DNA from 2 places in the Nonomuraea sp. KM90 genome. Region 1 is predicted to be linked to the other one. Evidence: riboswitches for the same ligand, from Rfam matches in the RefSeq annotation. Region 1 holds a riboswitch; the other holds the start of a gene.
What was found. A riboswitch is a leader RNA that binds a small molecule or an ion and turns the genes downstream of it on or off. The one in region 1 is predicted to bind cyclic di-AMP.
Positions count from the first base shown of each region.

Region 2: it holds a riboswitch for cyclic di-AMP, as region 1 does, so the genes downstream of both, ACTWPW_RS25575 (C40 family peptidase) here and ACTWPW_RS22125 (coiled-coil domain-containing protein) in region 1, are expected to answer to the same signal.

Region 1 covers NZ_JBQQCB010000020.1:15,263-19,669, forward strand. Annotated here, with positions in the region: gene ACTWPW_RS22115 (DeoR/GlpR family DNA-binding transcription regulator) at 1-733, shown strand, start outside; gene galT (galactose-1-phosphate uridylyltransferase) at 730-1,809, shown strand; cyclic di-AMP (ydaO/yuaA leader) riboswitch at 1,878-2,017, shown strand; gene ACTWPW_RS22125 (coiled-coil domain-containing protein) at 2,023-2,979, shown strand; gene ACTWPW_RS22130 (MmcQ/YjbR family DNA-binding protein) at 3,018-3,371, opposite strand; gene ACTWPW_RS22135 (M50 family metallopeptidase) at 3,379-4,407, opposite strand, start outside.
Region 2 covers NZ_JBQQCB010000026.1:5,201-9,607, forward strand. Annotated here, with positions in the region: gene ACTWPW_RS25565 (RDD family protein) at 1-1,285, opposite strand, end outside; gene ACTWPW_RS25570 (amino-acid N-acetyltransferase) at 1,371-1,940, opposite strand; cyclic di-AMP (ydaO/yuaA leader) riboswitch at 2,218-2,367, shown strand; gene ACTWPW_RS25575 (C40 family peptidase) at 2,373-3,416, shown strand; gene ACTWPW_RS25580 (LuxR C-terminal-related transcriptional regulator) at 3,437-3,649, opposite strand; gene ACTWPW_RS25585 (cytochrome P450) at 3,834-4,407, shown strand, end outside.

The sequences.
Region 1 (4,407 bases):
CAATGGCGGCGTCCGGGTGGCCGACCTCGTACGCGAGCTCGGCGTCTCCGACATGACCATCCGCCGCGACCTCGAGGTGCTGGCCGAACGCGGGCTGCTGGAGAAGGTGCACGGGGGCGCGACCGCGCTCGGCCCCGGCTCGACCGAGGAGCCCGGCTTCACCGCCAAGTCCGCCCGCCAGCAGCAGGAGAAGGACGCCATCGCGCGGCACGCGGCCACGCTCGTACGACCGGGCACGGCCGTGGCGCTGTCGGCGGGGACCACCACGTGGGCGCTGGCCCACCACCTGATCGGCGTGCCCGAGCTGACCGTGATCACCAACTCGATCCCGGTCGCCGAGGTCTTCCACCGCAACCCGCGCGCCGACCGCACCGTCGTGCTGACCGGCGGGGTGCGCACGCCGTCCGACGCCCTGGTGGGCCCGGTCGCCGTGGCGGCGATCCGCCGCCTGCACGTGGACACGCTCTTCCTCGGCGTGCACGGGATGAGCGTGCGGGCCGGGTTCACCACGCCCAACCTGCTCGAGTCCGAGACCGACAGGGAGCTGGTCGCGGCCGCGCACCGGCTGGTGGTCCCCGCCGACCACACCAAGTGGAACACGGTCGGCATCAGCACCATCGCCGAGCTGACCGAGGCCGACGTGGTCATCAGCGACGCGGGGCTGCCCGAGGACGCACGAACAGAGCTGGCCGAACGGGCCGGAGAACTCATCATCGCGGAGGGCTCGCTTTGAAGCGCACCATCACCCATCTGGCCGACGGCCGGGAGCTCATCTACTTCGACCGGCGTGACGACGCCGACAGGAGTGCGATCGACCGGCGGCCGCTGGAGCCCCGCCCCGTGGCCTCCGAGCTGCGTTACGACCCGCTGACCGAGGAGTGGATCGCGATCGCCGGGCACCGGCAGACGCGGACGTTCCTGCCGACCGGCGGCACGGCCGAGTGCCCGTTGTGCCCGTCGTCGGACACGCGGTCGTCGGAGATCCCCGCCTACGACTACGACGTGGTGGTGTTCGAGAACCGCTTCCCCTCTTTCTCCGGAAATTTCGGGACTTACGAGGAAGTGGGCGGCCTGAGCGAAGTCCGTCCGGGTGTGGGCCGGTGTGAAGTGGTGTGCTTCACCTCCGACCACTCGTCCTCCTTCTCCAAGCTCTCCGACGACCAGGTGGGGCTCGTCATGGAGGCGTGGGCCGACCGCACGGCCGAGCTGTCCACGATCGAGGGCGTGGAGCAGGTGTTCTGCTTCGAGAACCGGGGCGCGGAGATCGGCATCACGCTCGCCCACCCGCACGGCCAGATCTACGCCTACCCGTACGTCACGCCCAGGACCAGGCTGCAGCTCGGCGCGGCGGCCCGGTACAAGGGGCCGGGCAACCTGTTCGCCGACGTGCTGGCCGCCGAGCGGGAGGCGGGGACGCGGGTGGTGGCCGCCAACGAGCTGTGGACGGCCTTCGTGCCCGCCGCCGCGCGCTGGCCGTTCGAGGTGCACCTCTATCCGCACCGGCAGGTGCCCGACCTGGCCGCGCTCACGGAGGAGGAGCGGGCCGCGTTCGCGCCCCTCTACACCTCGGTCCTGCGGGCGCTGGACGGGCTGTTCGGGGTGGTGATGCCGTACGTGTCGGCCTGGCACCAGGCACCCGTACGCCAGGACCGGGAGCTGGGCTATCTGCACCTGGAGCTGTTCAGCATCCGGCGGGCGGCGAACAAGCTCAAGTATCTGGCCGGCTCGGAGTCCGCGATGGGCGCCTTCGTCAACGACGTGCTGCCGGAGGAGGCGGCACGCATGCTTCGATCACAAGTAGATCACTAATAGATTTCTACTTAAGGTCGCATGACTCGTGATCTACCACTAATATCCCCATATGCACCGGCCGAAACAGCCGTGGCACGCCTAATCCCGAGCGCGTCGCCCGGGAGCCGGGGACCCATCGCACCTGGGGTGAATCCGCTTCGGCGGTAGGGATCAACTCCCCTGCCCGAACCCGTCAGCTAACCCGGCCGGCAGAGGGAGAGGAACACCTACGTGGCGGCTTCGTCCCCCGCGACTCTTGCCATCGGTCTCATCGCCGCCGCCGCCATCGCCGTCCTCCCGGCGACCGCGGCGTCGGGAGCCCCCAAACCCACGGAAGCCGAACTCCGCGCCCAGCTCAAACAGCTCAACACCAAGGTCGACAAGCTCATCGAGCGGTACAACCTCAAGCGCGTCGAGCTGGCCAAGGCCCAGCAGGCCGCCGAGACGGCCGAGGCCAGGCTGGCCACCGCCGAGCAGGCGCTGACCACGGCCGAGCAGCGGGTCGCCGAGATCGCCCGCCTGCGCTACCAGAACGCCGACCCGTCCGTGCCCACCTTGATGCTGCCCCAGAACGCCAGCAGCGCGGCCCTGCTCGAACAGCTCACCGCCGAGCAGCAGGCCGTCGTGCAGGGCGTCGCCACGGCCCGCGACGACAAGCAGCAGGCCAGCAAGGAGGCCGCGGCGCTGGCGGCCCGGATCGAGTCGGACACGGCCACGGTGGCCGAGCAGCGCGACGAGGCCGAGGACGTCATCGACGACATCAAGGACAAGCTCGAGGACCTGGTGCCGTTCGGCACCGGCCGCAAGTCCGACGGCTCCTGGGCGCCCGAACTGCCCACGGGAACGGACAACATCACCTCGCGTACGCGGCTGATGAAGGCTCAGGTGGAGAAGAACTTCTCGCTGCCGTTCGAGGTGGGCTGCTTCCGCTCGGGCTCCAGCGGCGAGCACCCGCTCGGCCGGGCCTGCGACTTCATGATGAGCACGGGCGGCTCGATGCCCACCGCCGTCAACAACGCACTCGGCGACCGGATCGCGGCCTGGGCGATCAAGAACCAGGACAAGCTGGGCGTCAAGTACGTGATCTGGAAGCAGCGGATCAACCACGGATCGGGCTGGAGCACGATGTCCGACCGGGGCAGCGTCACCGAGAACCACTTCGACCACGTGCACATCTCGATGAACTGACCCGCGGCGACCCGCGCCGACCCGCGCCGGGCCCGGGGTCAGGGCAGGCGTGCGGCGAGGGACTGGGGGGCGATCCGGCGGTAGGCGTCCGTCACGATCTCCGCGATCTCCGCCCAGTCCACGTCCGGCACGTCCAGGTAGACCCCCAGCCACCCCCGATGCCCCACGTACGGTGGCCGGAAGAACCTCTCGGGGTCCTCCGCCACCATCTCCTCCTGCACCCCGGGCGGGGCCGCGCACCAGAACGCCAGCCGATCGTCATGATGGTGATCGGCGAACATCACGAACGTCTTCTTGCCCCTGACGAACCACGTCGGCTCCCCGTGCGAGAGCCGCTCGGTCGTCTCGGGCAGCGCCAGGCACAGGCCCCGCAGCCGCTCCAGGGCGTCCACGGCGGCCTCAGTTCGTCAGCGTGAGCGGGTTGACCAGGTCGGCGTAGACGAGCAGGCCCGCCATGATCATCATCACGATCGCGATCGCGTACGTCAGCGGCAGCACCTTGGCGATGTCCACGTGAGCCGGCTCCGGCCGCCGCATGATCCTGGCGAACGCCCGCTTGATGCCCTCCCACAGCCCGCCGGCGATGTGGCCGCCGTCGAGCGGCAGCAGCGGGATGAGGTTGAACATGCCGATCGCGAGGTTGAAGCCGGCCAGCAGGTTGATGAAGATGGCGATCTTCTTCTCGGTGGACAGCTGGTCGGAGGCCAGGATCTCGCCACCCATGCGGCCCGCGCCGACCACGCCCACGGGGCCCTCGGGGTCGCGCTCCTCGCCGGAGAAGGCCGCGTGCCAGACGCCGACCATCTTCTCCGGCAGGTTGAGCAGCGAGCCGGCCACCCTGGCCGTCAGCTCGCCCATGTAGCCGATGACCTGGCCCATGGTCTGCTGCTGCATGACCTCGGTGGGCAGCACGCCGAGGAAGCCGACGTTCTTGTCGATCTTCTGCGGGTCCTCCAGGTTGGGCCGGTCCTGGGCGATGAGCGTGACGTTGACCGTCATCGGCTTGCCGTCGCGGACGATGCCCAGCCGCACCGCGCCGGGACCGTGGGAGCGGATCAGGCGGGTGGCGTCGTCCCAGGAGCCGATCTTCTGGCCGTTGAAGGCGACGATGTGGTCGCCGGGCTTCATGCCCGCCTGGACGGCGGGGGTGGGCTTGTCGGTGGGCTTGCACTCCGTACGCTGCTCCGAGATCGGGATCACGCACGTGTTGGTCTCGGGCGAGACGATCGGGGCCAGCGTGGGCAGGCCGATGCCGACCAGCAGGATGCTGAAGAAGACGAAGGCGAGCACGAAGTTCATCGCCGGGCCGCCGGACATGATGATGACCTTCTGCCACCACTTCTTCCGGTAGAAGACCTTCTCCTCGTCGCCCGGCCGCACCTCTTCCTGGGCGGCGTCGCGGGCGGACTCGATCAGGCCCTGCCACGG
Region 2 (4,407 bases), on a different contig from region 1:
GCTGCACGTGCCCGCCGATCTGGACGACCTTGATGCCCATCACCATCTTGCCGACCGTCTGGCCCTTCATCTTGACCAGGAGGAAGTCGTAGGCGACGTAGATCAGGGTCGCGACGATCGAGACCACGAGGTAGTACAAAAGCCCGAAGGTGAGGCCGCTGGTGATCCCGGTGATGGAGCTGTAGGAGGGATAGAGCGGGGTGAGGACCAACTGCACCAGGAACAGCACGATGCCGAAGATGACACCGTCGATGATCCTGGCCACCAGCCGCTGCCACCACTCCGCCAGCGGCGCCGGCGCCCCGGGCGGCTGGACGCCGACCGGCTGGCCGTAGGGCTGGCCGTAACCGGGCTGCTGCCCGTAACCGCCCTGGCCGTAAGCCTGGGGCTGCTGCCCGTAGGCCTGGCCGTACTGCTGCTGGTCGCCGTACTGCTGCTGGCCGTAGCCGGGCTGGGCGTAGCCGGGTTGGGACTGCTGCTGCTGCCCGTAACCCTGCTGCTGACCGTAGTCAGGCTGGGACTGGGGCTGCTGGCCGTAGCCCTGCTGCTGACCGTAACCCTGCTGACCGTAGTCGGGCTGGGACGGCTGCTGCTGTCCATAGCCCTGCTGGCCGTAACCCTGCTGCTGACCGTACTGCGGCTGCTGGCCCGACTGCGGCTGCTGGCCGTAGCCCTGCTGCTGGCCGTAGTCAGGCTGGGACGGTTGCTGGCCGTAGCCCTGCTGGCCATAGTCGGGCTGGGACGGCTGGGACGGCTGTTGCTGCTGGCCGTAACCCTGCTGGCCGTAGTCGGGCTGGGACGGCTGCTGCTGCCCGTAACCCTGCTGGCCGTAACCCTGCTGCTGACCGTACTGCGGCTGCTGGCCCGACTGCGGCTGCTGACCGTAGCCCTGCTGCTGGCCGTAGCCCTGCTGACCGTAGTCGGGCTGGGCCGGCTGTTGCTGCTGACCGTAGCCCTGCTGCTGCTCATAGCCCTGCTGGCCGTAGCCGGGCTGGGACGGCTGTTGCTGTCCGTAGCCCTGCTGGCCATATTGCGGCTGCTGCTGGCCGTAGCCCTGCTGCTGGCCGTACTGAGGTTGCTGGCCGTAGCCCTGCTGCTGGCCATAGCCTTGCTGGCCGTACTGGGGCTGCTGCCCGTAGGCATCGTCCGCCCGGTAGCCGACCACAGTGACGTCGGGATCGGGCTCGCCGGGGTGGCGGCCCGTGTTCTGCTGCCCGTAGGGGGTGGCAGGCGCAGAATTTTCGCCGGATTCGTCCTGTGGATACGGCGGCTGTCCGGTGCTCACCGTGTCACCTCGCTTCGAGTGCGCATGTGGCACGTGTCAGGACACATGCCTGTGCTGCCCAACGTATCGACATAGGTATCAACAATCACCTTTCCATCTGGTCAAGGTCCGCGTCACCCGATGTCAGATGGAGCAGCATGCGGGTGTTGCCCAGGGTGTTCGGTTTGACGTGTTCCAGGTCGAGGAACTCCGCCACACCCTCGTCGTACGAGGCCAGCAGTTCGGCGTACACCTCAGGGGAGACCGGTGTGCCCTGAATCGGGCGAAAGCCATGCCTCGCGAAGAAGTCGACCTCAAAAGTCAGGCAGAATACACGCCGCAGACCCAGATCCTTCGCCTGCTGTATGAGAGCTGAGACGATCCGATGGCCGACGCCCATCCCCCGGCACTCGGGGTCCACGGCAACGGTGCGGACCTCGGCGAGGTCCTCCCAGAGCACGTGGAGTGCGCCGCAGCCGACGACCTGTCCGCCCAGCTCGGCCACCCAGAACTCCTGTACGTCCTCGTACAGGGTCACCGTGGCCTTCTCCAGGAGCCGCGGTCCCGCGCCCGCGTAGGTGTCCACCAGGCGCCTGACCGTCCGCACGTCGGGCGTGCGGGCACGCCGGACCACCACCGCGGTCTCGGGCACTGTCAGTTCGGCCACCTGCTCCATGGCTCTCCAGAGTACAGATGTCATTACGGCTCAGCCCTAACTCCCATCTCTGGGCTCATCCTGTTACATCCCGTTGCCATGCGGGCACGCACCCCGCGGATCTCTGCATTCGGCCCCATCGACGGCAAACAGGACATAAAGTCGGTTCTGCACGAGCGTGCACGAGATCACCTTGTGACCCTTCGGTTGTGAAACCTCTACAGACTCGGCAGTTCTGGTTGAGCACGAACCCGGAGTGCATTAGTGTCCTGCGACGATGTTCCCCGCGTATCGCGACGAGGGGGACACGCCCAATCCCCGCGAGGGGAGCCGGGGACCCGCCGGTGGCGTCACCCGACGCCACCACTGGGGTGAATCCGAATCATTCGGTAGGGCTGCTCCGGCCCGAACCCGTCAGCTAACCCGGTAGGCGTCTATGAGAGGAGCTGGTTGGTGGAGCTCACGCTCAACCGTGGGGGGAAGGCGGCGGGCAAGCACGCCCGCCCTCCGGAACGGGCCCGGCGACCGCGCCGCTTCGGTGTGGTAAGTGTCACAATCGCCGCGCTGCTGATAGCCATCCCCGTCGGTTCGGCGTCCGCGGACCCCAAACCGTCGCTCCAGGACCTGGCCAAGCAGGTCGAGAAGATGCACACGGAGATCGAGACGCTGTCCGAGGAGTACAACGGCCAGCGGGAGAAGCTCAAGACCGCCAAGAAGGCCTCCGAGGCCGCGCAGAAGACGCTGGCGACCAGTGAGGCCGATCTCGAGGCCAAGCGCGCCAAGGCCGCCCTGCTAGCCGAGAACGCCTACATCACCGGCGGCCTGGGCAAGGCGCTGGCGTTCGCCACCTCCGAGGATCCCGACACCTTCCTCGACCGCGCCGCCACCACGTACGTGCTCGAACAGCAGCAGGGCGAGGAGGTCAACCAGGTCGCCAGGGCCAGGGAGGCCGCCGAGCGCGCCAGAGCCGGCGCCAAGACGCGCATCGAGGAGGTCCAGGAGCTCGTCTCCGAGCTCGACACCAAGCGCGACAAGATCACCAAGCTGGTCACCAAGGTCGAGAGCAACCTGTTCCAGCGGGCGCTGGGCGAGGCCGGCCGGCCCGGCACGCGGGCGGTGCGCGTGAACCTGCCGATCATCGGCGGCGGCAAGGCGGCGCAGGCCGCCCGGTGGGCGCTCACGCAGCAGCTCAAGCCGTACGTCTGGGGCGCAGAAGGCCCGAACTCCTACGACTGCTCGGGCCTGGTCATGGCGGCCTACCAGCAGGTGGGCATCTCCCTGCCGCACTACACGGGCAGCCAGTGGACCGCCGGCAGGCACATCTCCCGCGAGGAGCTGCGGCCGGGTGACCTGGTCTTCTTCTACAACGACCTGCACCACGTGGGCATCTACCTCGGCGGCGGCATGATGGTGCACGCGCCGCAGACCGGTGACGTCGTCCGCATCGCCTCGATCGCCCGGCGGCCGTTCGCCGGCGCCGTCCGCATCGCCGACTGAGCCCCGGGCACCGCCCGCCGCTAGATCAACTGGCGGCGGGCAGCCCAGGCCACCGCCTCGATCGCCGTGGCCACGCCGATGCGGTCGCAGATGCCCCGCAACCTCCGGCGTACCGTCCGCCCGCTGATATCCAGTCGTCTCCCCACCCGGTCGACCGTGACCCCCTTGGCCAGCTCCGCCAGCAACGCAAGGTCCGCATGGCTCAGCTCAACACCTTCAGTGAGCACATCCATCGGGAGCCCTCCCCCCCAACAGCAGAACTTGGACCGATCGACCCGGCCAAAGTTGCTCCTCGCAGACGGTAAACGCATCCTGGAAAGGTCGTCAAGCATGACAATCTCCACCCTTGACGAGCACTATTGACATGATCCGAAATATGTGACGTACTCGCGATATGTCGGCACCGATCGTCGCCCGATGAGTGATCTCGTCGAGTCTTCTCCAGCTCCGGATCCGGCGTCGATGAGCGCGGCGGACGTCCTGGGTTTCGACCCGTTCGACAAAGGGTTCCTGCGCGATCCGTACGCCCGTTATCGCGAGATGAGCGCGCGCGGGCCTCTCTTCCGCACGCGCGGCGGGCTGCTCGTCGCCACCACCCACGAGCTCTGTACGGTGCTGCTGCGCGACCCGCGTTTCGGCCGCGGCTCCGCCGAGGCGAACCGGAACAACCCAGGTCAGCCCGTCGAATCGTTCCTGTGGCTGGACCCGCCCGACCACACCAGGCTGCGTGCCCTGGTGAGCAGGGCCTTCACCCCGCGCATGCTGGAACGGCTCCGCCCGCGGATCGAGGCGATCACCGCCGAGCTGGTCGCCGGGTTGCCCGAGGAGGCCGATCTCGTGTCCGGCCTGGCGTACCCGCTGCCGGTCATGGTCATCAGCGAGATGCTCGGGGTGCCTCCGGAGGACGAGGAGCGCTTCCGCGGCTGGAGCGAGATCCTGGCTCGCGGCCTTGACCCGATGCTTACAGACGACCTCGTATCGGAAACCGGGC